DNA from 2 places in the Shewanella sp. SW24 genome. Region 2 is predicted to be linked to the other one. Evidence: predicted binding sites of a transcription regulator. Region 2 holds the regulator's gene; the other holds the start of a gene.
What was found. Region 2 encodes LexA, which represses DNA repair genes until DNA is damaged. Its sites were predicted from a motif close to TACTGTATNNNNATACAGTA; they were not measured.
Positions count from the first base shown of each region.

Region 1 (15,087 bases), on a different contig from region 2:
ATGAATTAGCCCGCACGCAAGATCAACTCTCAGTGCGCACTTCAGATGTTGAAGCGCTAAAAGTTAAAGTTGAAGAATTAAATCAACGGATTGCTGTGCTGGAAGAAACACTTCAAGCCAGCAAACTACAAAACCAAGCCTTGAAAGCCGAAGTTGAAGCTGCGCAAGTGCCAGAGACGATAGCTGTTGAAGCTGAAGTAGAGGCAGAGGCACCGATTGAGCCCGATGACTTGTGGCGCAATATCCTTAACAGTCCTGCGTTATTGATTGCCGCGGCTGTGATCCCTGCCTTGTTCTTACTGCTTGCTGTGTTCTGGTTCCTGCGCCGTAAACGCAATAAAGAACGTCGTGAAATGCAGACACAAGAAGCGGTTATGGCCGCCGGTGCCGCTGGGATTGCAGGTACCGCCATCATGGATATGGATGATGACGATTTAGACGATATGGCGGTACATTTAGATTCTGACCATGCGGACTCCATCGATAGTCTTCTTGATATGGGCAGTGTCGATTTACAACCTGAGCAAGATTTGACTGACTCCCACGATCAGATGGATATGGCTTCTGAAATGTTTGTCGATCCGGGGATCTCTGCCGAACCTGAGGTTGAAGACGAAGGGCAATCTCTTGATGATCTGTGGGCCGAAGCCATGGGCGATCAGGGAGAGGATATTGTTGAGGAGAAACCTAAATCTGGCAATATTCTTGAGGAAGCCGATCTTGATGCACTATTAGCGGGCCTAGGTTCTGACGACAGCACTTCTGAAGACAGCACCGAAGCCGAAGAGGATTTAAGTGAATTAGAGCGTAACTTTGCGAGCGATTTAGCTCAAGAAGATGACAGTAATGATGTTACTTCTAAGTTGAATGATGTTGAAGTCGCAGACACTAAACCTGCCGATGAAGCCATCGCGGATGACGATGATCTTGATGCATTACTTGCCGAGTTTAGTGTTCCTGCAAAAGATACTGAGACTGCACAAGCGCCTGCCCCAGACGTTGTTGCATCTGATGATGAAGATCTCAGTGCTGCCATCGCGGCAGAACTCGGTGATGAGCTAGATGATGAACTTAGCGGAGAAGACGTTGATGATATCGATGCCTTATTGGCTGATTTCGATAAACCAACGCCAGCCGCTGAACCTGAAGTCGAGCCTGATCTTGGCGCTGAAATTGCTGCTGAACTAGATGCGGAGCTTAATGAACTGGGCGTAGAAGACACCGATGACATCGATGCCCTGTTAGCCGATTTCGATAAACCTGCAGAACCTGAAGTTGAACCTGATCTCGGTGCTGAAATTGCCGCAGAGCTAGACACTGAGCTTAATGAACTGGGCGTAGAAGATACCGACGACATTGACGCCCTGTTAGCCGATTTCGATAAACCTGCAGAACCTGAAGTTGAACCCGACCTCGGCGCTGAAATTGCCGCCGAGCTAGACGCTGAGCTTGATGAGCTGGGTGTGGAAGATACCGACGATATTGATGCTCTGTTAGCGGATTTTGATAAACCGACGCCAGCGGTTGAACCTGAAGTCGAGCCCGATATTCGTGCTGAAATTGCCGCTGAGTTAGACGATGAGCTTAATGAATTAGGCGTAGAAGAATCCGATGATATTGATTCACTACTGGCGAGTTTTGATGCTGAGCCTGAACTCAAAGTCGATGCAGAAGATGATGATATCAGTGCAGAAATCGCCGCAGAATTAGAAGCTTCGTTACCGGAAGACATAAAAGGTGAAGCGTCAGGTGATGATGATTTAGATGCACTCTTAGCTGAGTTTGATGTGCCGGAGCAATTGGATGCCGATGAAGATGAATTCGACTTTGATATGGAAACGGCGCAACTCGATTCAGACGACAATTCAGTTGACGAAGATAATTTACTTAAAGGCATAGGTGCGGCTCACTCTATCGACGGCACCGATGATACTTTTACATTAGTCGAGGAACTGAGTGACGATAACGACGCTGATGTATTAGCGACGGCCGCAGTCACTTTGGCCGCTGCTGCAGCCGCGGCCAGTGTTAAAGAAAAAGAATCTTCTTTCTTTAATGATTTAAAAGCCAATAAGAGCAAAGATCCCCATGTGCTCGATTGGGACTCAGAGCTAGATTTTGCACCTAAGGCTAAGCCTGCTGCAACGCAAGCAGATGTAACGGCTAATGATGTTGAGCCTAATAAAGATGCCACTGCGCTCGATTATGCTTCTCAAGAGAAGCCCATTAATGCTACGCGTAACGATATTGATTATAGTGAAGATTTTAAACTTGATATCAAAGAAGACGCGGATGATTTGGACCTTGAGCAAGGGCTAGACTTAAGTGACGATAACGTGCTCGCCGCTTTTACAGCCAATACAGATTATGACGATGAAGATGTGTTGACGTCGGAAGACAGTTTCTCTCTGGTCGATGATCATAATCTTACCGTCGATGAAGCCTTGGCTGCACTCGATGCCCAGGAGTCGCGAAAAGCGCAGAAAAAGTTTGTTCCTGACCATGATTTAACCAGTTTTCAAAATGAAAACGGTTTTATCGACATCGACAAGTTGCTGAATGATGCCGATGAAGAGGGCGCAGATACCGATTTGTATTCGGAAGTTGACGTTGAGATGAGTGATGTCGGTGCCTTAATCGGTGATGCCGCGATGATCGATGTTGATGATGAAGAAAACTCAGTCAACGCTAAGCTGGATTTAGCGCGTGCTTATATCGAAATTGACGACAGCGACAGTGCGAAAGCCCTGCTCAAAGAAGTGCAAATTGACGGTAACGAGCGCCAGCAGGATGAAGCAGGACGTTTGCTCAAAGAGATTAGTTAATCCCGGTTGAGAGTGTTTCAATCTAACGGCGCCTTCAGCGCCGTTTTTTTTATGGGCTGCTGTGATAAAATGCGCCGCTAAATCAATTGTGAGGATAAGTGATGCGGATTGCATTAGGTATTGAATATGACGGTAATGGTTATTTTGGCTGGCAACGTCAGGCCGAAGTCGATTCAGTACAAGGGCAATTAGAACGGGCGTTATCGATAGTGGCCAATGAGCCTATCGGCGTCTTCTGCGCTGGCCGTACCGATGCGGGCGTGCATGCCACAGGCCAAGTGGTCCATTTTGAAACCAATGCTATTCGTAATGAAGGCGCATGGACCTTAGGGGTGAATGCTAATTTGCCCGACAATATTGCCGTTCGTTGGGTCAAAGAAGTCGACGACAGTTTCCATGCGCGCTTTTCGGCCACCGCCAGACGCTACCGCTATGTGATTTATAATCACACTTTTCGGCCTGGGATTTTACGCCATGGTGTAAGCCATTATCACGGCAATATCGATGCTGACAAAATGCACCAAGCGGCACAGGCACTCTTGGGTGAGCAGGATTTTACTAGCTTTCGCGCTGTTCAGTGTCAGTCGAAAACACCGTTTCGTAATGTGCATTGCGTTAATGTAACGCGCCAAGGTATGTATGTGATTGTTGATATCGCCGCGAATGCTTTCTTGCATCACATGGTGCGCAATATTGTCGGTTCATTGTTAGAAATCGGTCTAGGTAATCAGCCACTGACTTGGATGGGCGATTTGCTCGCGTTAAAAGACAGAAACCAAGCCGCAGCAACGGCTAAACCCCATGGACTCTATTTAGTTGATGTGACTTATCCAGAACAATATCAATTACCTAAGCTCGCTCTTGGGCCATTATTCATATTGGATTGAAAAGATCTTATTTGAGAGATAATCGAATACGAGGATATACGGACATGCTTACAGTACCAGCGTCAAATGCAGCATTGGAACAGTGGTTGGATTATTTGCTATCTATACATCCAACCGAAATCGATATGGGGTTAACCCGTGTCTCTAAGGTCGCGCAAACCCTGGGTCTTTTGGATTTAGGTACAACCAAGATAGTGACAGTGGCGGGGACGAATGGCAAAGGCACCACCTGCGCCATGCTCGAAAATATTCTGCGCCTATCGGGTTTGACTGTGGGCGTATACAGTTCGCCACACATGCTGAAGTACAACGAGCGAGTGCGTATCAATGGTAGCGATGTCAGTGATAGTGGTTTTGTTACGGCATTTGAGCAAATTGAAGCCGCGCGCGGCGATATTTCTCTGACCTTTTTTGAGTACGCTACGCTCGCAGGCTTGATACTCTTTAAAACCGCTAAGCTTGATGTGGTTATCTTAGAAGTCGGTTTAGGTGGACGGTTAGATGCTACCAATATTATCGATGCCGACATTAGCGTACTGACGTCGGTCGATTTAGACCATGAAAGTTATCTCGGTAATACCCGTGAGCTTGTGGGCCGTGAAAAGGCGGGCATTTTCCGCCGTGGTAAACCTGCCATTGTGGGTGAACCCAACTTGCCACACACTGTCAATGATGTCGCCAATGAGGTTGGCGCCATCTTGTATCGTGTCGGTAATGAATTCAGTTATCAAGCCCATGGCAATCTGTGGGATTTTCAAGGTCAAGTGCTCAAACTGCACGATTTAGCGTTACCAACTTTGCCATTACCTAATGCGGCGACTGTATTGGCAGTGATTGAACAGGGCTGGCCGGATATCACGCCTTCAATTATTGCTGAGGGTATTAGCACGGCTCGGTTAACGGGTCGATTAGAGCGGGTGAGTGAGCAACCGTTAGTGTTACTCGATGTTGCCCATAATCCCCATGCTGCGCGGTTTTTGGTACAACAGTTAGCGCCAATCGTTGTGGGTAAGCGCGTGTTCGCCCTTTGCGGCATGTTGAAGGATAAAGATATCGCAGGTGTGTTGCCTGTGATCAACCCTCTGATCGACACTTGGTATTTGGTCAGTCTGCACGGAGAGCGTGGCGCGAGTTCGGCCATGTTACGCAAAACATTAGCCACTGAGGCTGCTGCATTTGAGTTTGAGGACATATCTGAGGCTTGGTCTGCATTAAAAGCGCAAATTAACCCAGATGATGTGGTAATTGTGTTTGGCTCCTTTTACACTGTGGCAGGTTTTAAGTCTCAATTTATGCAGGAAGTCAGTTTTGTCTAGCCAGTTTCATAATCGTTTAGTCGGCACTGTAGTGCTGGTTGCGCTTGGGGTAATTTTTTTGCCGGATATTTTGGATGGCAAAAAAGATCGCCAAGAAGAGCAGTTTTCCGAAATTCCTTTGCGCCCGACCGTGATTGAGCAGCAAAAAGCCGACGATGATATGTTTGAAGTCTTGTCGGCCGAGGATGCTGCTGCGCTGAATGGGACTGAGGTCGCCTTAGCCGAAATGCCAGTTAATGCTGACAATGAAAAGTCTGCCGTTGCGCCAGTAATCGAAGTCGCAAAGCAAGATGTTAAGAAAGACGTTAAGCCTGATGTTAAAAAAGCAGAGCCTAAGCCTGAAACGAAACCTGAAGCTAAAAAAGAGCCGCCTAAAGCCACTGTAAAAACTGAGCCGGCTAAAAAAGCGGACGCTAAAGCGACTACTGTGGCTAAGGCTGAAAAGCCTAAAGCAGAAACGCCCAAAGCCAGTGCAGCCAAAGAGGATGCCGTTAAAGTGGTCAGCCGTGACAGCTTGAAAAGTGGCTTTACCTTGCAGCTTGGCAGTTTTAACAACGCAACGAATGTTAAAGCCTTGGTTGCACAGCTGCGTAAGAGTGGTTTTAAAGCGTACACTATTCCTGAAAACCCTAAAGATGGCGTATTAACTAAAGTGTTTGTCGGACCCGATGTGTCTGAAGCAAAGCTGAAGAAAGTACAAGTTGAGGTGGAAAACCTTACACGTCTCAAGGGCTGGATTGTTCCTTTTAATCCCTTAGAATCTTAATGGTGATACAACACACGAGACTGAAAATGATTTATTTACCTCACTAGGGGTGAGAATCGTTTCAGTCTCTGGTAGAATCGCGCCGTCTTAAAGCCCATGTCGGAAAGCCATCTCAATGGTTTGGATTGATTACGCTATCATATTCGTCATCGGATTATCGACTCTCATCAGTCTGATCCGTGGATTTGCCAAAGAAGCCATGTCCTTAGTGGTATGGTTTGCGGCTTTCTTTGTTGCCAGCCAATTTTACCAAGATCTTGCCGTTCACTTAACACAAATGAACGATGAGATGCTGCGTAATGGCGTTTCTATTGCCATCCTCTTTATTACCACTTTGGTACTCGGTGCCTTAGTTAACTATATTCTCGGACAACTTGTTGTCAAAACCGGATTATCTGGCACTGACAGGCTTTTGGGCTTGTGCTTCGGTGCTATTCGAGGCGCGCTTATTGTTAGCGCCTTGTTGTTTTTCATGGATGCTTTCACAGGCTCTCCCAACTCCCAATGGTGGAAAGATTCTGTGCTAGTGCCCGAATTTGGCGTTGTTATTCAATGGTTTTTTGACTATTTGGAAAATACCTCCAGCTTTGTACCCAAACTATAAGAAAGAAAATAAAATAATCCTAAGTGATAGAACATCTTACAATGAGGAAGCTTACCCATGTGTGGTATCGTCGGAATAGTTGGCCAATCATCGGTTAATCAGACCATTTATGATGCACTGACAGTGTTGCAGCACAGAGGTCAGGATGCGGCAGGTATTGTGACCATTGATCGTGGTGCTTTCAGACTACGTAAAGCCAATGGTTTGGTTAAAGACGTTTTTGAAGTCAAACATATGCAACGCCTACAAGGTAATGCTGGTATTGGCCATGTGCGTTATCCAACTGCGGGCAGTTCAAGCGCATCTGAAGCGCAGCCTTTCTATGTTAACTCGCCATTTGGGATCTCATTAGCCCATAACGGTAACTTAACCAACACAGTCGAATTAGCCGAAGGGCTTATCAAAAAACGTCGCCATGTGAACACCACTTCGGATTCTGAAGTCTTGTTAAACCTGTTGGCCGACGAACTGCAAAAAACCACGAGTTTGACTCTGACGTCGGAAGAAGTGTTCGATGCGGTCGCTAACGTACACCAACAAGCTCGTGGCGCTTACGCGGTTGTTGCCATGATTATTGGTCAAGGCTTAGTTGCGTTCCGTGACCCATTTGGTATTCGTCCTTTGGTATTAGGTAAGCACGAAACTGCCACTGGCACTGAATACATGGTGGCTTCTGAAAGTGTGGCACTCGATGCCGTTGGCTTTGAAGTGATGCGTGATGTTGCACCGGGTGAAGCGATTTATGTTTCAATTGACGGCCAGCTGTATACCCGTCAATGTGCAGCCGAGCCTAGCTATGCACCTTGTATCTTCGAATTTGTTTATTTTGCCCGTCCAGATTCGACGATCGACAAAGTGTCTGTATATGCAAGTCGCGTCAACATGGGCGCTAAGCTTGGCGAGAAGATTAAGAAGGAATGGTACGATCACGATATCGACGTGGTTATTCCTATTCCTGAAACCTCTTGCGATATCGCGCTGGAAATTGCTCGTTGCATGGATTTACCGTACCGCCAAGGTTTTGTGAAAAACCGTTATATTGGCCGTACCTTCATCATGCCTGGTCAACAGGAGCGTAAGAAGTCAGTGCGTCGTAAGTTGAATGCCATTAACACTGAGTTCAAAGGCAAAAATGTCCTGTTGGTGGACGACTCTATCGTTCGCGGTACGACCTCAGAGCAAATCATCGAAATGGCCCGTGAAGCCGGTGCCAAGAAAGTGTACTTTGCCTCTGCCGCACCGGAAATTCGTTTCCCGAACGTGTACGGTATTGATATGCCAACGTCGAATGAGCTTATTGCACACGGTCGTGATGCCGATGAAATCGCCAAGTTAATTGGTGCTGATGGCATTATTTTCCAAGACTTACCCGATTTAATTGAAGCGGTAAGAATGGAGAATCCTGCGATTAAACGTTTCGAAACGTCCGTATTTGATGGTCACTACATCACGAACGACGTTGACCAAGCGTATTTAGATCACTTGACGCAACTGCGTAATGACGATGCCAAAGCCGATCGAAATAAAGATATTGGCACTAACTTAGAGCTGCATAACGTCTGTCACCCATAAGGATTGTGGGTAATTCAGTATCGTAAAGTTTGTGTCCTTTTTGTTCTAAACGATACAAAAAAAGCCAGTGAGAAATCACTGGCTTTTTAATGGCTTATATTTGCTTAACGGATCATCGTGATAACGTCTACGTATTTATGCGTTGCGCTGTTTCAGTCATTACATTTTCTTCAGCGTGCTTACGTTCAACCCAGTAATCCGCATTTTTAATACCCAGTTTTACCGGATCAAAAAGTGGCTCTATGCCAAGTGCCTGCTGTGATTCATAATCTTTAAGGCAAGTGAATGCGGTTTTCCTCAATAGAATAATGGCAATAATATTGAGCCATGCCATGAGTCCAACACCAATGTCGCCCATTCCCCAAGCCATATCAGCCGTTTTAACTGTGCCGTATACGGTTGAGCCAATGATCACGACTTTGAGAACGACCATGAACCAAGGATGATTTACTTTACGGTTAATATAGGCAATGTTGGTCTCGGCAATGTAGTAATAAGCCACTATGGTCGTAAAGGCGAAGAAGAACAGTGCGATAGCCACAAAGATATTGCCAAATCCTGGCATCATACTTTCCATTGCCGTTTGTACGTAGCCTGGTCCTGCAGCGACTCCGGCAATGCCGGTATAGAGCGCCGCACCGTCTGGGCCCTGAACATTATACAGTCCTGTAATGAGCAGCATGAAACCTGTTGCAGAGCAAACGAATAAGGTGTCGATATACACAGAAAAAGCTTGAACTAACCCTTGTTTGGCTGGATGGCTTACCGCCGCTGCAGATGAGGCATGTGGCGCTGTACCTTGACCCGCTTCGTTGGAGTAAATACCCCGCTTTACCCCCCACATGATGGCTAAGCCTAAAATGGCACCAAAACCCGCATCAAAGCCAAAGGCACTTTTGATAATTAACCATAAAATACCCGGTAGCTGGCCAATATTTAGCGCTATGATGACACAAGCCACTATGATGTAACCCAGTGCCATAAAGGGGACGACGGCACTGGCAAAGTGAGCGATACGTTTTACACCGCCAAAAATGATAAAGCCTAGAAGCATAGCCAGTATGGCTGCAGTCACATTAGGATCTATGTTGAAAGCGGTTTTTAAACTTGAACCAATCGAGTTAGCTTGTACGCCCGGCAGCAGGATCCCGCAGGCAAATATGGTCGCAATTGCAAATACCCATGCATACCATTTCATGCCTAAGCCTTTTTCAATATAAAAAGCAGGTCCACCGCGATACTCACCATTGATTTTTTCTTTATAGACTTGACCTAAGGTAGATTCAACGAAAGCGGAGCTGGCACCGAGAAAGGCAACCATCCACATCCAAAATAAAGCGCCAGGACCACCAAAGGTGATTGCTGTGGCAACCCCTGCAATGTTACCTGTACCGACTCGGCCCGCTAATGTCATCGCGAGTGCTTGAAAAGACGACACTCCCGCATCAGTACTCTTACCATCAAACATCAGGCGGATCATTTCTGGCAGATGGCGCAGCTGCAAAAATCGAGTGCGAAGGGAGAAATAGAGCCCGACACCTAGGCAAAGAAAAATAAGTGCAGGGCTCCAAATTACACTATTGATCGCGTTGACAATCTCATTCATAGACTCCGATTCCTTTATTGTGTTGTTTTAGCAGAGTTTTTAGGTTTACGGTTATTCAACAGATGTTGAGTTAGGACATTCACTTTTGATTAAGACATTTTTTGTAAATATCCAAGATACTCAACATAACTATTTTTTAGGGAGCTTCATAGTTAAAGTGTTAAATATTTGAAACCAATGTGTTTTGAAATTGAGTTTTAGCATGGATAAATAGAGCGGAGGGGCGAGTTAACTCGAAATACGGTAGTGATTTATTATGAATGTCAGTTATCCCATTACCCAAAGTAGCATCCACACGCCGAATAAGCTGCTTAAGCTATGGCGCGTGATTTGATGGCTGAGTAATAGAGATAAACTCACAGCAATAGGAATGACGAGAATGAATCCCCATGCTAACGGCATATCGATGATTTTCATTTGTCCCAGCCAGGTACTGGTGAGCATGCTTATTGCGAGTAACATTAAGCTATGGAATATCAATAACTGATTGAATCTTAATATTAATACTGGAGTTATTGTCATAGCCTGTCGCGCATTTATTGCAAACTGTCTCATAGTCACTCCTTAGTTATTTAGTGTATCTTATGCCTTGTTGAGAATCATTCGCAATTGAATTTACACTTAAGCTTTTACATTTAAGCTCGGTTTACTACAGAAATTTGCACTCAACTGGCGTTTGGGCTAAATTATACTGTAATTATATCCAGTGCTTGGTGTTTGTATGATTCTCTATATCGCAGAAAAACCTAGCCTAGGGCGGGCCATTGCCGATGTATTGCCTAAACCCCATAAAAAAGGCGATGGATTTATCGAAGCCGCCAATGGCGATTGTGTGTCTTGGTGTGTCGGTCACTTGCTCGAGCAAGCAGAACCTGATGCCTATAATCCTGAATTTAAGTCTTGGAAATTCGAGCATTTGCCAATAGTGCCAGACAAGTGGCAACTAAAACCTAAGGCTGCGACCCGCAGCCAACTCACAGTGCTAAAACGATTAGTCAAACAAGCCAACACCTTGGTTAATGCGGGCGATCCCGACCGTGAAGGGCAGTTACTCGTGGATGAAGTGATTGCCTATCTTGGCGTGACGGGGGACAAGCTACATCAAACTCAGCGTTTACTGATCAGTGACTTAAACCCACAAGCTGTAAAACGAGCTCTAACGCAGCTACGCAGTAATCGCGAGTTTATTCCTTTATCCACATCAGCCTTAGCCCGCAGTCGTGCCGATTGGCTCTATGGCATGAATATGACGCGTGCGTACACCATCCAAGGTAAAAAGGTCGGTTATCAAGGCGTGTTATCCGTCGGCCGAGTACAAACGCCATTGCTTGGGCTAGTGGTGCGCCGTGATGAAGAGATTGCCCACTTTCAATCTAAGCCTTTTTATGAAGTACTAGCGCATTTGGCGACCGAGAAGCAAGAAACTTTCAGCGCCAAGTGGCAACCTAGCGAAGCTTGTCAGCCTTATATGGATGAAGAAGGACGAGTGTTAGTGAGAGGGTTAGCGCAAAATGTGGTGAGTCGCATCAGTGATAAACCCGCCTTAGTCACTCAATTAGTGGCTAAGGACAAGAAACAGAATCCACCATTGCCCTACAGCTTATCCGCGTTACAGATTGATGCGGCTAAACGGTTTGGTATGAGTGCTAAGGATGTGCTCGATACCTGCCAAAGTTTGTATGAACGCCATAAACTCATTACTTACCCACGCTCCGACAGTCGTTATTTACCCGTTGAGCAACATAACCTTGCGCCTTCGGTTCTTAAGGCGATAAGTGACGGCGCTGCTGAGTTATTGCAAGGTGCTGATGCACCCGATCCCCGTCTTAAATCTAAAGCATGGGATGATAAAAAAGTGGACGCCCATCACGCAATCGTCCCCACAGCGAAGACGGCTAACTTATCTAGCTTGAGTCAGCGTGAGAGGCAGTTATATCTTCATGTTGCTCGCCAGTACTTAGCCCAGTTTTATCCGGCTTATTGTTACAGTGAAACCACAGTGCAAGTGACAATCGAGGGGGGCTTATTTAATACCAAGGCGCGTCAGGATAAATCCCTCGGCTGGAAGCAACTCTTTGCCCGCCAAGAGCCTAATGGCAGTAAGGCGAGTGGCAACAAGTCGACGGAAGAAAGCGCAGGTAAGGACGATGAGGAGAATGACGAGTTTATCGGCCAATTACCGCCTTTGAAATTGGGACAGGCTTTGCATTGTACTCGAGGCGAATTGTTGGAGAAAAATACTCAACCACCAAAGGCCTTTACCGATGCCACTTTACTCGGTGCTATGACGGGTATTAGCCGTTATGTGACCGATCCTGAGATCCGTAAAATTCTTAAAGAAACCGATGGATTAGGTACAGAGGCTACCCGTGCAGGTATTATCGAATTGCTGTTCAAACGCGGTTTTTTACAACGCCTAGGTAAATCTATTGTCTCGACAGACGTGGGGAAAGGATTGATTAACAGCTTGCCCGCGAGTGCGACTACGCCGGATATGACAGCGCTTTGGGAAGCGAGCCTGAACGGCATTTGCCATAAAGAAACCTCTTATCAAGCCTTTATGCAGCCACTGCTCGGCACCTTATCCACGCTTATCCAGAATGCAGGCGCACAACTGCCAACCGCGCTTAATGGTTTACAAGGCCAAGGTTATCGTAAAACGGCAAGTAATAAATCTGGTTATCGTAAGTCGTACTCTAAAAAATCAAGTTCAGCGAAAGGTATAGGTACAACAAAAAACGATGGTTCCAACAAATATGCTTCCCAAAAGACCAGTTCCAAAAGTTCGGTAACTCGATCAACCAGTCGTTCAGCTTCTAATAGCCGTAAATCTACAACAGCAGTGTAATGACACACTTGTTGCATATATGTCGTTATTGTCTCTTGATGTAATAACGACATTTAATTTATCTAACGGTATTTAACAACCGATAATCACGATATTTCGAGATTGCCTGATCCGTATCTAAAAAACACCTTGATTTTCAGCTTTTCCTCCCGGTGGCATATAACCTGCTTAGTATTGTTTGGGGAAAATAATATATTAAATAAATCATGTAATTATATGTGGTTTCGCTGAATTTAAAGGTAGATTAAATGAAAAAGACATTGCTCGCTTTGATGATCCCAAGCTTATTGTTAATGGGAACTGCTCAAGCCGTTGAGTTGTATAATGACCAAACTAACAGCGTTAACATGATAGGTTGGTTAGGTTTTGCCGCGTTAAATGATGGTCATGAAACTTCCGTTATAGATAATTTTTCTCGTGTTGGTTTTCGTTTCGACCGTCAAGAGAAAAATGGCTGGAGCTCCTTTGCCCATACGGAATGGGGTATCAATATGGTGACCAGTGATGACGGCCTTATATACACGCAAGGCCAAGGTGGCGGTCAGTTATCTGCATCTAAAAATTCAGATTTTTTATTCAATCGATTGGGTTATGTAGGGATGTCCCATGAGAAATGGGGAAAGATCAGTTTTGGTAAGCAATGGGGGGCTTACTATGATGTTGCTTACACAACCGATGTGCTCAATGCTTTTACGGGGTGGTCAGTGGGGGCCTATACCTTCGGTGACGGTGGTTTAACAGGGGCAGGACGTGCCGATGCTGCGCTGCAATATCGTAATACTTTTGGTAATCTACATGTCGCAGTGCAGTATGCCTCTAAACAAAATAGCGATGTTGCCTTGTATGATGGCAGTGGTGCTCCCTTGAATGATGGTTCCGAATTGAGTTTCGAACCTAGCTACGGTGCAAGTGTAACTTACAACTTTACTGATAAATTTAAAGTGCTAGCGGGATTTAATCGTGGTGATTTTACCGGAAATCTTGCAGGCCAAGAGGTTGATAACACTAACCAAATTATTGGGATTGGCGCCCAATACGGTAGTTTCTATCAATATGCTCCAGGTCGTGATGCTGACGGTTTATACGTAGGTTTTAACGCCCATAAGAGTGAGCAAAACGAATTAGTGGGGGGAGATTTATATGATTCAACTGGAGCAGAGTTTATTGTTGCTTATCAGTATGATAATGGTTTCGTTCCAACAGTATTACTGACATATCAAGATCTTGATACCGATGTAGATACTGCGATCCAAGGAAAATGGACACGCCAATTTGCAGTGTTAGGTCTGCATTATCGCTATAGCCGCGACACAATTATGTACGTTGAGGCCAAAATAGATTTCAGCAGTATGGATGATAAAGCCTATGAAGATCTACAAGATAACAACTATGCGGTGGGAATCCGTTATTTCTTCTAGATCCTATGGTTATCATTAATTTTTCAAAGGTCACTTATGTGACCTTTGTTATTTATGCACTTTGTTAACCGATGCTTTCTATTTTTGTTATAGAGCACTCGTTAGCCTTGAAAGATTATACAATCCCCAGTTTCTTCATTTTGCTGCGCAGGGTATTGGCATTGATGTCCAATAACTCAGCCGCACCTCCTGGACCATAGAGTTTTCCACCTGTAATCCTCAGTGCATGACTAATATATTTTCTGGTCATAACATCAAGGGGCACAAGTTTATCGCTCGCATAGTTTGGATCTATGATAACGGTTTGATTTGCTTGGGTCGTAATTTCCTCACCCTGATGTGGAGCAAGGAAGCCAAAATCTAACGGTCCTGAAGGTTGTTGTATTATCGCCCGTTCGAGCACGTTAATGAGTTCTCGGACATTTCCTGGCCAAGCGTATTGATTCAGAATATTCAATTGTTCCGGTGTAACTCTTGGTAATTGAGGCAGGTTGAACTTTGAACTCAGTTGCTCGATAAAATGCTGTACGAGTAAAGGAATGTCTGTACGTCTTTGTCTTAATGAAGGGATTTCAATAGGGAAAATAGCTAAGCGATACCAAAGATCTTCCCGAAACATTTCTCTGTGTACCATAGCTTGTAAATTTCTATGGGTGGCAGCCACTATACGAATATCCAGCTGTACAGCATCATGCCCACCCACACGGGTAATACTGCTATTTTGAAGCACACGGAGTAATCGAACCTGTGCGGATAGTGGTAGCTCACCAATTTCATCGAGGAAGATAGTGCCGCCATTGGCTTGTTCGAAGTAGCCAATTTTACGGGACTCAGCCCCAGTAAATGCCCCTTTTTCATAACCAAAGAGTTCGGAGTCAATCAAAGTATCTGGAATGGCGCCGCAGTTGACCTTGATAAAGGGCTTATCCGAACGTTCAGAAAGTTCGTGAATAGCATTAGCTATCACTTCTTTTCCACACCCCGTTTCACCCAGCATTAGGACGGTCGTATTAATCTTGGCAATAGATTGCACTTGCTGCATGACGTGTTTCAAGCCTGAATTGGCTCCCACTACGCCATTCTGGACATCCAGTGTTCTGCGAAGACTCACATTCTGCTTTGAGAGTGCTTCATTTTCTTTAAGTAAATTACGTCCGCGTAGATTTAGTGCAGTGATTAAGGCTAATGCATGCATATGCGGAGCAATTAAATCAGCATGACGAGGGCGAAAAACGCCTGTCGTTT
Region 1 is NZ_JAKKSH010000006.1:73,736-88,822, forward strand. Features, by position in the region: gene L5M17_RS07080 (FimV/HubP family polar landmark protein) at 1-2,825, shown strand, start outside; gene truA (tRNA pseudouridine(38-40) synthase TruA) at 2,927-3,712, shown strand; gene folC (bifunctional tetrahydrofolate synthase/dihydrofolate synthase) at 3,757-5,028, shown strand; gene L5M17_RS07095 (SPOR domain-containing protein) at 5,021-5,794, shown strand; gene L5M17_RS07100 (CvpA family protein) at 5,910-6,398, shown strand; gene purF (amidophosphoribosyltransferase) at 6,456-7,970, shown strand; gene L5M17_RS07110 (alanine/glycine:cation symporter family protein) at 8,098-9,576, opposite strand; gene L5M17_RS07115 (hypothetical protein) at 9,844-10,131, opposite strand; gene L5M17_RS07120 (DNA topoisomerase III) at 10,298-12,424, shown strand; gene L5M17_RS07125 (porin) at 12,673-13,842, shown strand; gene L5M17_RS07130 (sigma-54 interaction domain-containing protein) at 13,958-15,087, opposite strand, start outside.
Region 1: a site for LexA is predicted at 10,266-10,285, ahead of L5M17_RS07120 (DNA topoisomerase III). Genes of this name have one in related genera too.

Region 2 (15,087 bases):
TTACCATCAGGTTCGAGCAACTTAGTCACATCAATTTCGATCAATAAATTGCCGACCGCGAGGAAGAAGGTAATGATCATACCGCCGAGCATAATCGTGGTAATCCGATCCACGGCTTTAGTACTGATCAATACTATACTCGCCAATACTATGGCAAACACCAGCCCTGACACGCTTTGCGGTAACTCAATTCCCATGCCCTGCAAGCTGTGATTCACAATCGAACCACCGCCGCTGATATAGGCATAAGTCAAAATATACAACACGAAAGCAATAGAAACGCCGTTCACTATCCGCCAAAACTGCCCAAGAGTTTGCTTGCTTAAGGTATCGAAGCTAGCACCGGGTTCGAAATGTAAATTGGTTTCGAGCAACAATAAGCCCGACATCAACATGCAAAACCAAATGCCCAATAACATCAAAATCGAATAGCCAAACCACATACCTGCACCGACCACGGGCAGAGAAAACATCCCAGCACCTACGGTCGTGCCAGCAATAATCATGGCACCACCAAGCAAGGACTTACCTGCGGGCTTATGCTTAGCCGCATTCATATGATTTGCCATTAAACTGTGTGCTCCGCGGTGACACTCGCCACTATCGTTTGTCTCACTGACGGACGTAATAAGCTATTGGCCTGATCTCGTATGCGATTAATATTGGACTTATCTTCACTATCCGCCAGATATCCCAATTCTTTAAGCTTCACGCTCAAAGTACCGTAGAGTTTTTTATCGTAGAACTCAGGCGCGGTAATGCCATGTAAAGCCCCTAAACGCTGGGCGAGTAAATGGCTCTCAGACTCAAGTTCTGAGCGCTCCATCTTAGGTCTGTTCGCTAACAGATTGAAAATAATAGCGTAGCGTTGCAAAGTTTCACTCACTGAACTGGCTAACAACAATAATTGGCTTGAGTGCTCAGGCACGACAGCTAAAGTATCTGTCTCAACCACTAAACCTTGCCCAATCAGGAAATCCAGCACTTGCTCAACATAGGCTGGTAAGTCTTTAATTCCCATGAAGAGTTCGGCTTTCAGCAGTGGATAAAAATCGGCAACGATTGAAACCACTTGCTGGCGCAGGATCTGTTCATTGTGGGTTAAACAACTCGCAATTAATGAAGGAACAATAAATAAGTGAATGATATTGTTACGATAGTAAGTCATAGACACTGCCTGACTCGCTTCGATAGACACTATTTCCCCTAAAGGATCGGCACTAACAACAAACTTGTTCAGCTCTAAACCTTGCTGCACTAAATGCTTACCATCACCTTCCGCAACAGATGTATAAGAAGTGTAAGGCACTTTTTTGAGTAGGGTCAGATACAAATCAAGCTGACGCTCCAGCAGACTACGTTCTAAGGCGTTTTGATCTGTCGCCAGTAAGACTAAGCTAGTCAAAGTCACCGAACTCGCGGCTGCGGCATCATTGATACGCGTCATCACCCGATTAGCCAGCACGTTTACCGCTGGAGTTAACCAACTTGGTTTCTGCTCGGGATCATCGGCCAACTCAGCACGCCAGTTTGGCGCACGCTCATTTAAGAAATTTTGTAAGGTAATAGGCTCGCCAAAATTCACGTAACCTTGGCCAAAATTACCTAATTTGCGAATGGCACCGAACACCTGCCACACAGATTCTTTTTTCTTTTTCTTACCGCTTAACTCTTTATGGTAAGTCGCCACTTCCATCACATGGTCATAGCCTAAATACACAGGCACAAGTGTGACAGGACGTTCAATACCGCGCAGTACGCTGTTCATCGTCATGGCGATCATGCCAGTTTTCGGCGCCAACAGACGGCCAGTACGTGAACGGCCACCTTCGGAGAAGTATTCCACCGAATAACCTTTAGCAAACAGCTGATCTAAATACTCACGAAATACTGCGGTATACAGCTTGTTGCCATTAAAACTACGGCGGATAAAGAAGGCACCACCGCGACGGAACATAGGTCCCGCGGGCCAGAAGTTGAGGTTGATGCCAGCAGCAATGTGCGGCGGAACCATGCCTTGATAATACAAAATATACGATAACAGCAGGTAATCCATGTGGCTGCGATGGCAAGGCACATAAACAATCTCGTGGCCATCGTGATGCAGCTGGCGAACTTGCTCGGCGCCTTTAATGTTGATCCCGCTATAAAGCTTGTTCCACAACCAAGTTAAGAAACGCTCGGCAATACGCACTAAACTATCTGAGTAATCGGCTGCTATTTCATCGAGGTACTCAATAGCCGTCTCGCGCGCTTGGGTCTCAGAAATCTTTTTACTGGCGGCTTCTTCTTGAATCGCTTTGCGCAGCGACTCAGATTTGAGTAACGAATGAAACAGTGCTTGGCGGTTTGGCAGCACAGGCCCTGTCATTACCTTACGTTGACGACGGAAATGCACGCGCGCAACCCGTGCTAACTTATGGGCAATCCCCATGTCGGTGCCATGTTCGTCAGCCATGTAACGCAGGGATACGGCATTCGAAAACTGCACGAAGTTATGTCGACCTAAGAACAGAATCATCAAGCACTTGCGCAGCCAAGTCGGGTTTTCCCGCTCAAATACGGCCGCCTTCATAGTGTCGTCTTCTTTCCCTGGCGTTCGACCCCAATACAAGCTCACGGGCACAAGTTGAATATCCAATTCAGGACGTTCCTTATGCACGGCTAACAAACGCATAAAGCATTCGAGGAAAGGCTCATTACCAGCACGTTCGCCAAACAGTGGCTTACGTCCTTGAAGACAGACAACCCGAGGCGCAGTCACACCATTAGCCACTAGAGGCTCATAAGGGCTTGGTAAACCTAACTTAGCCGTTATTTCGCTCAAAGCAGCTATGTCACTGAGAGATTCTGTTTTCATCACATAAACAAGGGGTCTGGAAGCATCCAGATTCAGATCGGCAAAGGGATCCTGAGGTACCACAATAGTGTGCACTAAGTGTTTTTGGATCCAACGTAATGATTTCAACCAAAGAGAGTCGTGTTTAGGCATTATTCTTATGCAATTAAGTGCGTTTACTAGCCCGATAGAATACCAGACTATGGGCAATATTCGCTAATTCTCTCCAACATAGCTAAAAAGTGGTTAATACTTGCGCTGCAAATAATACTGTATATACTAACAGTAACTGTATAGAAAAACAGGAAACACCATGAGACCTTTGACGCCACGCCAAGCTGAAATTTTAGAGCTAATTAAACGAAATATTGCCGATACTGGCATGCCACCCACTCGGGCAGAAATCGCAACCCGTTTAGGTTTTAAGAGCGCCAATGCGGCTGAAGAACATCTTAAAGCGTTGGCAAAAAAGGGCTGCATTGAGATCATGCCAGGCACATCTCGAGGCATTCGTCTGCCTGCGGAAATCGAAGATTTGACTGAAACAGGTTTACCGCTCATCGGCCAAGTGGCCGCGGGTGAACCTATCCTCGCCCAAGAACATGTTGAACAGTACTACCAAGTCGACCCAAGCATGTTTCATCCCGCCGCCGATTTTTTACTGCGAGTAAAGGGCGACAGCATGAAAAATATCGGTATTCTCGAAGGTGATTTGCTGGCAGTTCATAAAGTAGAACAAGCTAGAAATGGTCAAGTGGTTGTCGCTAGAGTCGATGACGATGTCACTGTTAAACGTTTCGAAAAAAAAGGTAATGTAGTCTATCTACATGCCGAAAATGAAGATTACTCCCCGATTAAAGTGGATTTAGGCTTCCAAAGTTTAACAATTGAAGGACTCGCCGTCGGTGTGATCCGTAATGGAGATTGGCTATGAATAAACTACTTGGCAATGCCCCCCGCCATCCGGGCCTGTGGCTCGATGAAGTCCGTGATGCTGACTATGACTGGCACCATGCGCCCATCGCCTGCATGCCAACTAAGACTCAAGGTCGCCAAGAATTAATTCATCTGAGTGCACAACTCGCTCAGTTAAGCCAACAGGGCCGTTGGTTAGTGCTCATCAACCCTCCAAGTATTGGCTACAAGCAAATGCTCGCCAGCGCAGGTGTGCGTATGGATAGAGTTTTGCTGGTACATGCTAAAGATGAAGTCGAAACCCTGTGGGCGATGGAGAAAGCCCTAACAAGTGGTACGTCCAGTGCAGTCATTACTTGGACTCAATCATTGGATGCGCGGGATAATCGACGCCTACAAATCGTGGCTAAAAGTGCCCGAGCTATGGGCATAGTGCTTGAAGACGTAAACAGTCACTTACATGCCGACGTACGCATTGAGCAAGGCAATCTCTTCGGTCAGCAATCTTTTTTTAGCGCTGTACACTAAATATTCATTTAATTTTTACCTTGAAAGCCGCCTCACCTATGAATGTGAGGCTTTTTTTTGGCAATTTTTCAGATAATTAGATAAATAAGTGATCTTGATCAATATTTAAACAGCAAGTATGGTTGGTTAAGTCGGTGATGATATATCACCTTCCGTGGTCAATGAATCGAGTATTTATCGAACTCGAAGCGCCACTAAAAATAGAGAACAGATTTATTTCAGCAGTATGTGCCAGCGTGGCTAATTACCAGCAGTAACAATACTTGATTAAAAGTAACAGCCGCCAACGCACGTTGAAGTCAAAAAAGCTTTTTTGGGAACTGAAGAGTTTGCATAGAGTTGAGACTTACTGTGTTGCTCTTCTTTGTAGTTGCTATTCGCAATTGGCAGAGGAGAAGTCTTGTGAAGCAATTGTTGTATTGTTTACTCGTGGTGCTTTTCGCACCACCGTTGACCGCCGCGGACATGCGGTTCAACATGACCCCTGGCGTGACCGAGATCAGTGGCAAGGTTTATCACTTGCACATGACCATCTTGTATATCTGCTGCGCAATAGGCCTAGTGGTCTTTGGCGTCATGATTTACGCCATGATCAACCACAGAAAATCCAAAGGCGCTGTCGCGTCCCACTTTCACGAAAGCACTAAAGTTGAAATCGCTTGGACGATTCTGCCATTTATCATTTTGATCTTAATGGCGATTCCAGCGACAAAAACTTTAATCGCAATGGAAGATCCCAGTAACGCCGATCTCACCGTAAAAGTCACGGGTTCCCAATGGAAATGGCATTACAGCTATTTCGATCAAGATATTGATTTTTATAGCATACTTACAACACCCAGAGCACAAATTGAAGGCACCGAAACCAAGGGTGAAAACTATCTATTGGAAGTCGATAAACCGCTCGTTCTACCGATAAACCGCAAAATCCGCTTTCTGATGACTTCAGAGGATGTCATACATTCTTGGTGGGTGCCCGCCTTTGCCATTAAGAAAGATGCCAACCCTGGATTTATCAATGAAGCTTGGACTCGCATCGACAAACCCGGCATTTACCGCGGTCAATGCGCCGAACTCTGCGGAAAAGACCATGGTTTTATGCCTATCGTAGTACAAGCGTTACCCGAAGCCGAGTTTGAGGCTTGGGTCACAGAGCAAAAACAAGCCGCAGATGCTGCGGCTGAAGCCGCTCAAGCCGCTTTATCACAAACCCTAAGTAAAGAAGAGTTGATGACTCTAGGCGAACAAGTTTACCTCGGACACTGCGCAGCCTGCCACCAGCCCAATGGCGAAGGGTTGCAAGGCGTATTTCCGCCCCTTAAAGGTAGCCCGATTGCAACGGGACCACTCAGCGGTCACCTTGAAATTGTGCTCAACGGTAAAACGGGTACTGCCATGCAAGCGTTTAGTAAGCAATTGACTGCACAAGAAATCGCGGCAGTGACTACCTACGAGCGTAATGCTTGGGGCAATAATACTGGCGATGCAGTGCAAGCCAAAGACGTCAACGAGTACATGAACGGCAATTCTGCACAAACATCCGCCGCGGTACCAAGCGGTACAACCCCGACACCCGCGCCTGCAAAAGACGTCTCAGCTGCAGTAGATCCCGCAAGCCTCCCCACACTCCGCCATGACGCCCTCATGGCCGAAGGTGAAACTGTCTACGCGACCTTCTGTGCTGCCTGCCATCAAGTGACAGGTGCAGGAATACCACCCGCCTTCCCCGCGCTAGTGGGTAGTGCTATCGCCATTGGACCAGTCGCCAATCACATCGATATTGTGATGCTCGGTAAAACAGGCACGGCTATGCAGGCATTTGGCAAACAGCTTAGCCCACAGCAACTTGCAGCAGTCATTACCTATGAACGCAATGCTTGGGGCAACAATACCGGCGATACAGTGCAACCTGCTGATATCGCAAGTCATGGACAGTAGGGGATAATGATGAGCACAACGACTCAAGATCAAACCGCAGCCCATGATGACCATCATCATGGTGCGCCAAAGGGCATCATGCGCTGGCTGCTAACCACCAACCATAAAGACATAGGTACTTTGTATTTATGGTTCAGCTTCATTATGTTCTTAACCGGTGGCGCTATGGCCATGGTGATCCGCGCTGAACTCTTTCAACCTGGATTACAATTGGTCGAGCCCAACTTTTTCAACCAAATGACAACTGTTCATGGGCTGATCATGGTATTCGGTGCGGTAATGCCAGCCTTTACAGGGCTCGCTAACTGGCTGATCCCTATGATGATAGGAGCGCCCGATATGGCGCTGCCACGGATGAATAACTGGAGTTTTTGGATACTCCCCTTCGCCTTCACTATCCTTCTCAGTTCGCTATTTATGGAAGGTGGCGGACCTAACTTTGGTTGGACCTTCTACGCACCACTATCAACAACTTATAGTCCAGATAGCACGGCGCTCTTTGTATTTTCTATTCACATCATGGGGATAAGTTCGATCATGGGCGCGATCAACGTGATTGTGACCATAGTGAATTTACGCGCGCCAGGCATGACATGGATGAAGTTACCATTGTTTGTCTGGACTTGGCTTATCACGGCATTCCTACTGATCGCGGTTATGCCCGTACTCGCGGGCGCTGTGACTATGGTGCTGACCGATAAGTTTTTCGGCACGAGTTTCTTCGATGCGGCTGGCGGCGGCGATCCTGTGATGTTCCAGCATATTTTCTGGTTCTTCGGCCACCCTGAAGTTTACATCATGATCTTGCCGTCCTTTGGCATCATCTCTGCCATAGTCCCAGCCTTCAGTCGTAAACCCTTATTTGGCTATGCATCCATGGTTTATGCTACGGCTAGTATTGCAATTCTGTCGTTCCTCGTGTGGGCGCACCATATGTTCACCACAGGTATGCCAGTGTTTGCCGAGCTGTTTTTCATGTATTGCACCATGTTGATTGCAGTGCCAACAGGAGTGAAAGTGTTTAACTGGGTTGCCACTATGTGGCGCGGCTCACTCAGCTTCGAAACGCCCATGCTGTTTGCTGTAGCCTTTATCATACTCTTCACTATTGGCGGTTTTTCGGGATTAATGCTCGCCATTACACCCGCCGACTTCCAGTACCACGATACTTATTTTGTTGTGGCACATTTCCATTATGTACTCGTAACTGGTGCGATTTTCTCCATCATGGCAGCGGCCTATTACTGGCTACCTAAGTGGACGGGGCACATGTACAACGAACGACTGGGACAATGGCATTTCTGGTGTTCGGTGATTTCAGTCAATGTGCTATTTTTCCCGATGCATTTCCTTGGGCTGGCAGGAATGCCAAGGCGTATCCCTGACTACTCGATTCAATTTGCCGATGTTAATCAAATCGTCTCGATTGGTGGGTTCGCCTTCGGCTTATCGCAATTGATTTTCTTAGTATTAGTAATTAAGTGCATCCGTGGCGGCGAAAAAGCCCCCGCTAAACCTTGGGAAGGTTCCGAGGGTTTAGAGTGGACATTGCCAAGCCCTGCACCTTACCACTCCTTCACGACACCACCTGAGGTGAAATGAAATGGCAACCCAACACCAGCAAGATAAACCTAAGTCAAATCGTAAACTTATCAGCATGTTAGTTATCGGCTGTATTGGAATGTTTGGCTTTGGATTCGCGCTGGTGCCGCTCTACGATGTGTTGTGCGAGCAACTCGGTATCAATGGAAAACCCTCCAATACCGCGAGTAGTTATCAAGCAATCACAGTAGATACAAGCCGAATAGTGACTGTGGAATTTATTTCTCAGGTACAAACAGGCATGCCATGGACATTTGCGCCACAAACCAAACGGCTCGAAGTTCACCCTGGCGAGCTAATCCATACGGCATTTTTGGCGCGCAATATGTCCGCTAAAGCAACGATTGGCCAAGCGATACCTTCAGTTTCGCCCGGCCAAGGTGCCGCTTATTTTAATAAAACAGAATGCTTTTGCTTTAATCAACAACCCTTAGCGGCGGACACTAGCGCTGAGCTGCCGCTCATTTTCTATGTGGATCCTCAGTTACCTGAGTCTATCCACACTCTGACACTCTCTTACACTCTCTACGACATTACCGACAAGCAGTTAGCGTCTGCCATAGAGCAAGGAGCTGCAAAATGACAACGAAACATCAAACTTACTACGTTCCATCCCAAAGTGTCTGGCCTATTGTAGGCGCCATTGGCTTGTTCTTAATCGCCTCTGGTGCAGGCCTTTTCGTGCAACAGTTGAAATCAGGTGCATCCGGTGGCGGTTATGTGCTGCTGGCTGGGATAGCTGTGATCCTATTCATGCTGGTGGGTTGGTTTAGAACCGTGATCCAAGAGTCGATGGCAGGGCTCTATTCTAGCCAAATGGATCGATCGTTTCGCCAAGGTATGAGCTGGTTTATTTTTTCGGAAGTCATGTTTTTCGGGGCTTTTTTCGGGGCACTATTTTATGCCCGCATGTTCGCAGTGCCTTGGCTCGGTGGCGCATCGAATAATGCCATGACCCACGAAGTGCTCTGGCCTCAGTTTGAAGCTATTTGGCCGCTCATTACTACGCCAGATGGCACTAAAACCCAAGCTATGCCATGGACTGGACTGCCATTAATCAACACTATCGTACTGCTAACCTCCTCAGTTACCTTACATTTCGCCCATGTCAGCCTAGAAAAAGGTAAACGTTCTGCCATTACTCTCTGGCTTGGTATCACCATACTCTTGGGTATGGGTTTCCTTGCCTTACAGGCAGAAGAATATATGCATGCCTACCGGGAAATGGGACTCACTCTGACCTCTGGGATTTATGGCAACACCTTCTTCCTGTTAACTGGCTTTCACGGCATGCATGTCACTCTGGGGACTCTCTTTTTATTCGTGTTGTTTTTCAGAGTGTTGAAGGGGCACTTTAGCGCAGATAAACATTTTGCGTTCCAAGCGGGGAGTTGGTATTGGCACTTTGTGGATGTGGTCTGGCTGTGTTTGTTTATTTTCGTTTACGTTCTCTAGTGCTTTAGTAAGGCGTGGGATTGGGGCTAATTAACCCAGTCCCTAAGGCCACCAGCAATAACAAGATAACGAGCACGGAGAAAATCACTCGCCGACCAAGATAACGGCTCATAGGCACTTTTTCATCACCTTTCACCATAATAAACAAGGCGCGACCTAGATTAAAAATGATGAATAGCAACAGCAGAACTAAGACCAACTTAAAAATGAACAGGCTATTCATACAATATCCTCATGTTCTGCTGAATAAATTAACGGTTTTTCTACTGATATTGACTGTGGCTGTATTAACTATATTGGTCAAGTTGGGTTTATGGCAGTTAGCCCGTGGTGAAGATAAAACGACGCTTTCAGCCCAAATGGAAGCAAGGCAAGCTTTGCTGCCATTAAGTTTTGAGCAGCTCCAACTCAAGGTCGGCAAAGAAGGCGTAACGGGTTATCGACTGCAAGTACGCGCCACTCCCGCAAGCTCACAAATCTGGCTGCTGGATAATCAAATCTATCAAGGTCAAGTGGGCTATTTAGCCTTTCAACCTCTGCAAGTAGAAGTTGAAAAACCTTGGTTGCTGGTCGAGTTAGGCTTTGTTGCCGCTGGATCCCATCGGGATGAGTTACCCCACATCACTCCCCTAAGCGGGGCATTAAATATCGAAGGCAGGCTTTATCAAAAGCAAATCAATCCCTTGAGCCAAGCTTTAATGGCAGAAACAGGGACAAGTATTCGCTTTCAAAATTTAAATATGCCCGAAATGGCTAAGGTATTAGGGCACCCAGTGTTACCTGTCGTGTTGCAACCAGAGCAATTACCTTCCCTCACATTGCCCCATCCTTGGCAACCTTTCCCACTGTCAGCACAAAAACATTGGGGCTATGCGTTGCAGTGGTTTTCGATGGCAGCCGTATTTGCAGGGCTAATGCTGTGGCAAGGGATTAAATATGTAAAACGCCATAGCGCCCAAACAGTCGCAAACTCAAGGAGCAAATAGGGAAATTCGTACCATACTTAGCAAGACACTAATAAAACTAAATAAATATAAAACAATAAATTAGGAATAATTTGAATGAGAGGAGCAAGCATGAACTCCCAGAACAAATCTAAACACAAAGCATTAGGGCTATTACTGCTGGCGTTTATTGCCCCCGTAGTGATTGCTAAGCTAGTGCTGAGCCTGAATTTATACCATGGCGGAGCCACCAATCATGGCGAGCTGATCAGTCCCGAAACCAGTTATGCCAGCCTTGGGGTTGAAAATTCTAATCCCAAAGAATGGCAACTACTGTATTTATTGCCCGCCAAATGCAACGATACTTGCCGCGAACGCCTGTATATTTTGCGCCAAAGCCACACAGCGTTAGGGCCAGATCAGGCGCGAGTAGAACCGCTCATCCTCACCCATCCCGACAGCGATCTTAACGCCTTAAGCGCCTTTCACTTCAACACTCGCCCCGCCAATGCAGACTTAAGCAAATGGTTAGATGAACAGCAGCTAATCATAGTCGATCCCTTAGGCAGCTTAGTCCTGCGCTACCCTCAAGTGCAGGGCAAAGAAGCACATTTAGCTCAAGGCAAGGCGCTGATTGCGGATCTGCGTAAGTTGTTAAAACTGTCGAGGGTAGATTGATGCAACTAACTTGGATCCTACGCTTAACCTTAGTCTTTACCCTATTGGTGATTTTAATGGGCGCTTACACCCGCCTATCGGATGCAGGGCTCGGCTGCCCCGATTGGCCAGGCTGCTACGGCCATATTAAAGTGCCCACCCAAGACCATGAAATCGCCCATGCGCAAACTATATTCCCAGATCACGATATCAATCCAGAGAAAGCTTGGCTGGAAATGATCCACAGATATATCGCAGGCGGACTTGGCTTACTGGTGTTATTCATCTTAATTTTGTGCTTACAAACACCGGAAGCACCCAAAAAGTTGCCGATCATCATAGTGCTGCTGATCCTTTTTCAAGGAGCGCTAGGCATGTGGACTGTGACCATGAAACTCATGCCAATAATTGTGATGTCGCATCTTATTGGTGGCTTTAGCCTAATCTCGCTGCTGTTACTCCTTTACCTGCGAACCCGACCTCGGCGTATATTTAATAGCGAAACCCATGCTCGACATCTCGCACCGTTAGCGTTGGTGAGCCTATTCGTCCTTGTGGGTCAGATTATGTTGGGCGCTTGGACATCATCGAATTACGCGGCGCTCGCCTGCACCTCTTTACCCATCTGTGAGGGAAATTGGGTAGATAACTTAGCAATAGCCGAGGCATTTTCACCGTTTCAAGGCCAACACCCTAGCTTCGAATTTGGGGTGCTCGATTACCCTGCACGAATGACTATCCACGTAGCCCACAGAATTGGCGCTATCGTCACTGCCAGCTTGTTACTCGTGCTCGCCTACCGATTATTTGTGGGCGCTACGGGACTTAAGGCTTTAAGCCTTTTATTAGTGGGACTAGTCATACTACAAGTGAGCTTAGGTATTTCTAACGTAGTGATGCATTTGCCACTCGGTATTGCCGTGTCTCACAACGGTGGTGCGGCACTACTGCTACTGACCTTAGTCACAATCAACTATTTTTTATGGCGCAAAGCATAAGCGAGGGATCCAAGATGGCAAAACCACTCTCAATCACCAGTAGCCTGCCCACTTTCAGCGTAACATGGCGCGCCTATTTTGAAATGACCAAACCTAAAGTGGTTGCACTGATGCTGCTCACTGTCTTAGTCGGCATGTGTCTTGCTGTGCCCCATGCGGTCCCCGTTCAACCTTTAATCGCCGGTATGCTGGGTATTGCTATGATGGCGGGTTCAGCGGCAGCGTTGAATCATCTGATCGATCGCCGTATCGATGGCTTAATGGCACGTACCTATAATCGCCCGCTACCCAAAGGGCGTATTTCGGCAACCCGCGCGTTAATTTTCGCCGCTAGCTTAGGTAGTTTTGGCTTTATCGTCTTATATTCCTTAGTCAATCCACTCACAGCTTGGCTGACCTTTGCCAGCCTGATTGGCTATGCCTTGGTTTATACTGCCTATTTGAAACGCGCAACATCACAAAATATTGTGATCGGTGGCCTTGCGGGAGCTATGCCACCCTTGCTGGGATGGACGGCAGTGACGAACGAATTTCACGGCCATGCGTTATTGCTAGTGATCATCATTTTTACGTGGACGCCGCCACATTTTTGGGCACTGGCCATTCACAGACGCGCCGAATATGCCAAAGTAGATATTCCCATGCTGCCAGTCACCCACGGTGTCGAATTTACGAAAACCTGCATCTTGCTCTACACAGTATTGCTGGCGATTGCTTGCCTGTTACCTGTGCTGGTTGGTATGTGTGGGCCTGTGTATTTCGTCAGCTCGAGTTTACTCAGTACGGGATTTATCTATAAAGCATGGCAACTTAAATATCGGGATCATGATGGCTTAGCGATGCAAGTGTTCCGCTTCTCTATCTACCATTTAATGTTGTTATTTATGGCATTACTGCTAGACCACTATTTGTGGAACTAGTGTATGGAACGAGTTTGTCGCGCTAACCTGTATTTATGGAGCGAATAATGCAGAAAATAATTTTAGTCATCGCCATTTTGTTGTTCGGTCTTGGCGGCCTATTTGCGGTGAAATTTAATCCCCCAAAACCTATCGAGTTAGAGAGCGGTTTTCTGTTTCCACAGGCCTATGAATTAGCGCCCTTTGAATTGGTCGATCAACACAAGCAAGCTTTTACCAATGCCAGTTTGCAGGGAAAATGGAGCTTATTCTTTATCGGTTTTACCTTTTGCCCCGACGTTTGTCCTACGACCTTAAATAAACTCGCGGCGGCTTATCCCGATCTAAACAAGATCGCGCCATTGCAGGTGGTGTTTCTATCCGTCGACCCCAAACGAGATACACAGGATAAACTCTTAACCTATGTAAATTTTTTCAATCCAGAGTTTAAAGCGGTAACGGGTGAACAAACGCAGATATTTCCCCTCACCCGCAGCTTAGGACTCACTTATGCCATGGTGGGTGAAGGAGAAAATTACCAAGTCGACCATAGTGCGGGTTATGTTTTGGTGTCGCCGCAGGGAACGCGAGTTGCGGTATTTAAACCTACGGCAGCGTTAGGCAAACCGCCGCAGGTATTAAATGATAAATTAATTAGCGATTTTGAAAAAATAGTGGCGCAATACAAACCTAGCCGCTGATCACTCTTTGATCCAAGAGCCATCGTCCTTTGGCCTTACCCAAGGCTGAGAAAACCAATAGTAGCCATTGCGCGCCTTACTCGGCGCTGTGCAGTTATAACGCGATCGCCCCGCGGGCAAGGCTAAATCCGCTTGAACACTAAACTCGTTTTCATTGAGCCAAGTCGGCTGTTTTGAGCCTTGACCTTGGATGTAACACATCACTTGCTTAGCAGAGATATCACTCATATCGAGGGTCACTTTAAGCTCAGGACGCCAATGGCCACCCTTTAACTCAGGATCACTTGGGGTTTGTGCAATCACAGGCATATTTAAGCTGTATAACTTTGCCTTAAGGCTTTTTAGGTCTGCATATTGTCCAGCAACGGGGAAACGCGGCAGGGCCGTTAATGGCGAATAGGGCCCCGCGGCACCGGACTGTTGCCCAAAAGCGACAAAGCCGTTCTCAGTTAACATATCCTGCAACGCTTGATTGTACTCACCGTAAGGATACGCCAGCATTTTAAAATTGTGCCCAGTGGCATCTGCAATCGCTTTTTCTGTATCTAAGATATTGGCTTTTATCCGCGCGAACCACTGCGCCTGTGATTCGTTTTCTAAGGCGCGGATCAAATGTTCGTGCGCCCAACTGTGGTTAGCAATATCGGCGCCTTCCTTGGATAGTGTGATGAGTTCATCCCAAGTCATCATCTCGGTAAACTTTTGTTTAATCGGCTCAATTGCCACAAACAAGGTGTAGGGGAATCCAAATTCCTTTAGGATAGGATGCGCCGTAGTCGCTATACTGCGATAACCATCATCGAAGGTAATTGCGATTGTTTTAGCGGGTAAATCTTGTTTTTGCTTGATCGCTTCAACCACTTTAGAAAGCGGGATCACCTTAAAGCCGTCATCGACGAGAAACTGCATTTGCTCACGAAATTGCGCGGGCGTAACGCTGGTTGCCGCCGGAGTGGTTTCTGACACATGGTGATATTGCAGAATGACCACGGCATGGGCAGAAAACGTCATTAGCCCTATGAGTGCCAACAGCACACGTTTAACCATAATGTGAACACCTCTGAAATTAATGAATACTGCTAAATCAACTTGGCTCGACCTCATGCTCAACGGCGCGAAAAATCGCCAGTTACTAGCGCTCGCCCTGCCGATGATACTCTCCAATATCACTATCCCGCTGTTGGGCTTAGTCGATACGGCTGTTATAGGTCATCTGAGTGAGGCCTATTATTTAGGGGGAGTCGCTGTCGGGTCAACGATTATCACATTAATCATTTGGTTATTGGGATTTTTGCGTATGGCGACGACAGGTTTAGTCGCGCAAGCCTTTGGTGCTGACGATCTTCACGCCCAGCACAAACTCTTAGTCCAAGGCGCTATGCTAGCGATGTTATTGGGCGCAGGCGTTATCGCACTGCAAGTCCCGATATTGAATTTAGCGTTAGGATTATCCGAAGCGAGTAGCGAGGTCGAACGTTATTGCCGCGAGTATTTTCAGGTACGGATTTGGTCAACGCCCTTCGCCCTGCTCAATTTAGTGATGTTAGGTTGGCTCTTAGGGCGACAACAACCTAAAGCCGCCATGTGGCAGCTGATTTTAGCCAACCTTGC
Region 2 is NZ_JAKKSH010000011.1:95,749-110,835, reverse strand. Features, by position in the region: gene mtr (tryptophan permease) at 1-569, opposite strand, end outside; gene plsB (glycerol-3-phosphate 1-O-acyltransferase PlsB) at 569-2,992, opposite strand; gene lexA (transcriptional repressor LexA) at 3,153-3,773, shown strand; gene L5M17_RS11145 (cell division inhibitor SulA) at 3,770-4,282, shown strand; gene coxB (cytochrome c oxidase subunit II) at 4,685-6,220, shown strand; gene ctaD (cytochrome c oxidase subunit I) at 6,230-7,822, shown strand; gene L5M17_RS11130 (cytochrome c oxidase assembly protein) at 7,824-8,405, shown strand; gene L5M17_RS11125 (cytochrome c oxidase subunit 3) at 8,402-9,277, shown strand; gene L5M17_RS11120 (DUF2909 family protein) at 9,282-9,500, opposite strand; gene L5M17_RS11115 (SURF1 family protein) at 9,499-10,263, shown strand; gene L5M17_RS11110 (hypothetical protein) at 10,354-10,899, shown strand; gene L5M17_RS11105 (COX15/CtaA family protein) at 10,899-11,876, shown strand; gene cyoE (heme o synthase) at 11,891-12,796, shown strand; gene L5M17_RS11095 (SCO family protein) at 12,844-13,476, shown strand; gene L5M17_RS11090 (polysaccharide deacetylase family protein) at 13,477-14,523, opposite strand; gene L5M17_RS11085 (MATE family efflux transporter) at 14,546-15,087, shown strand, end outside.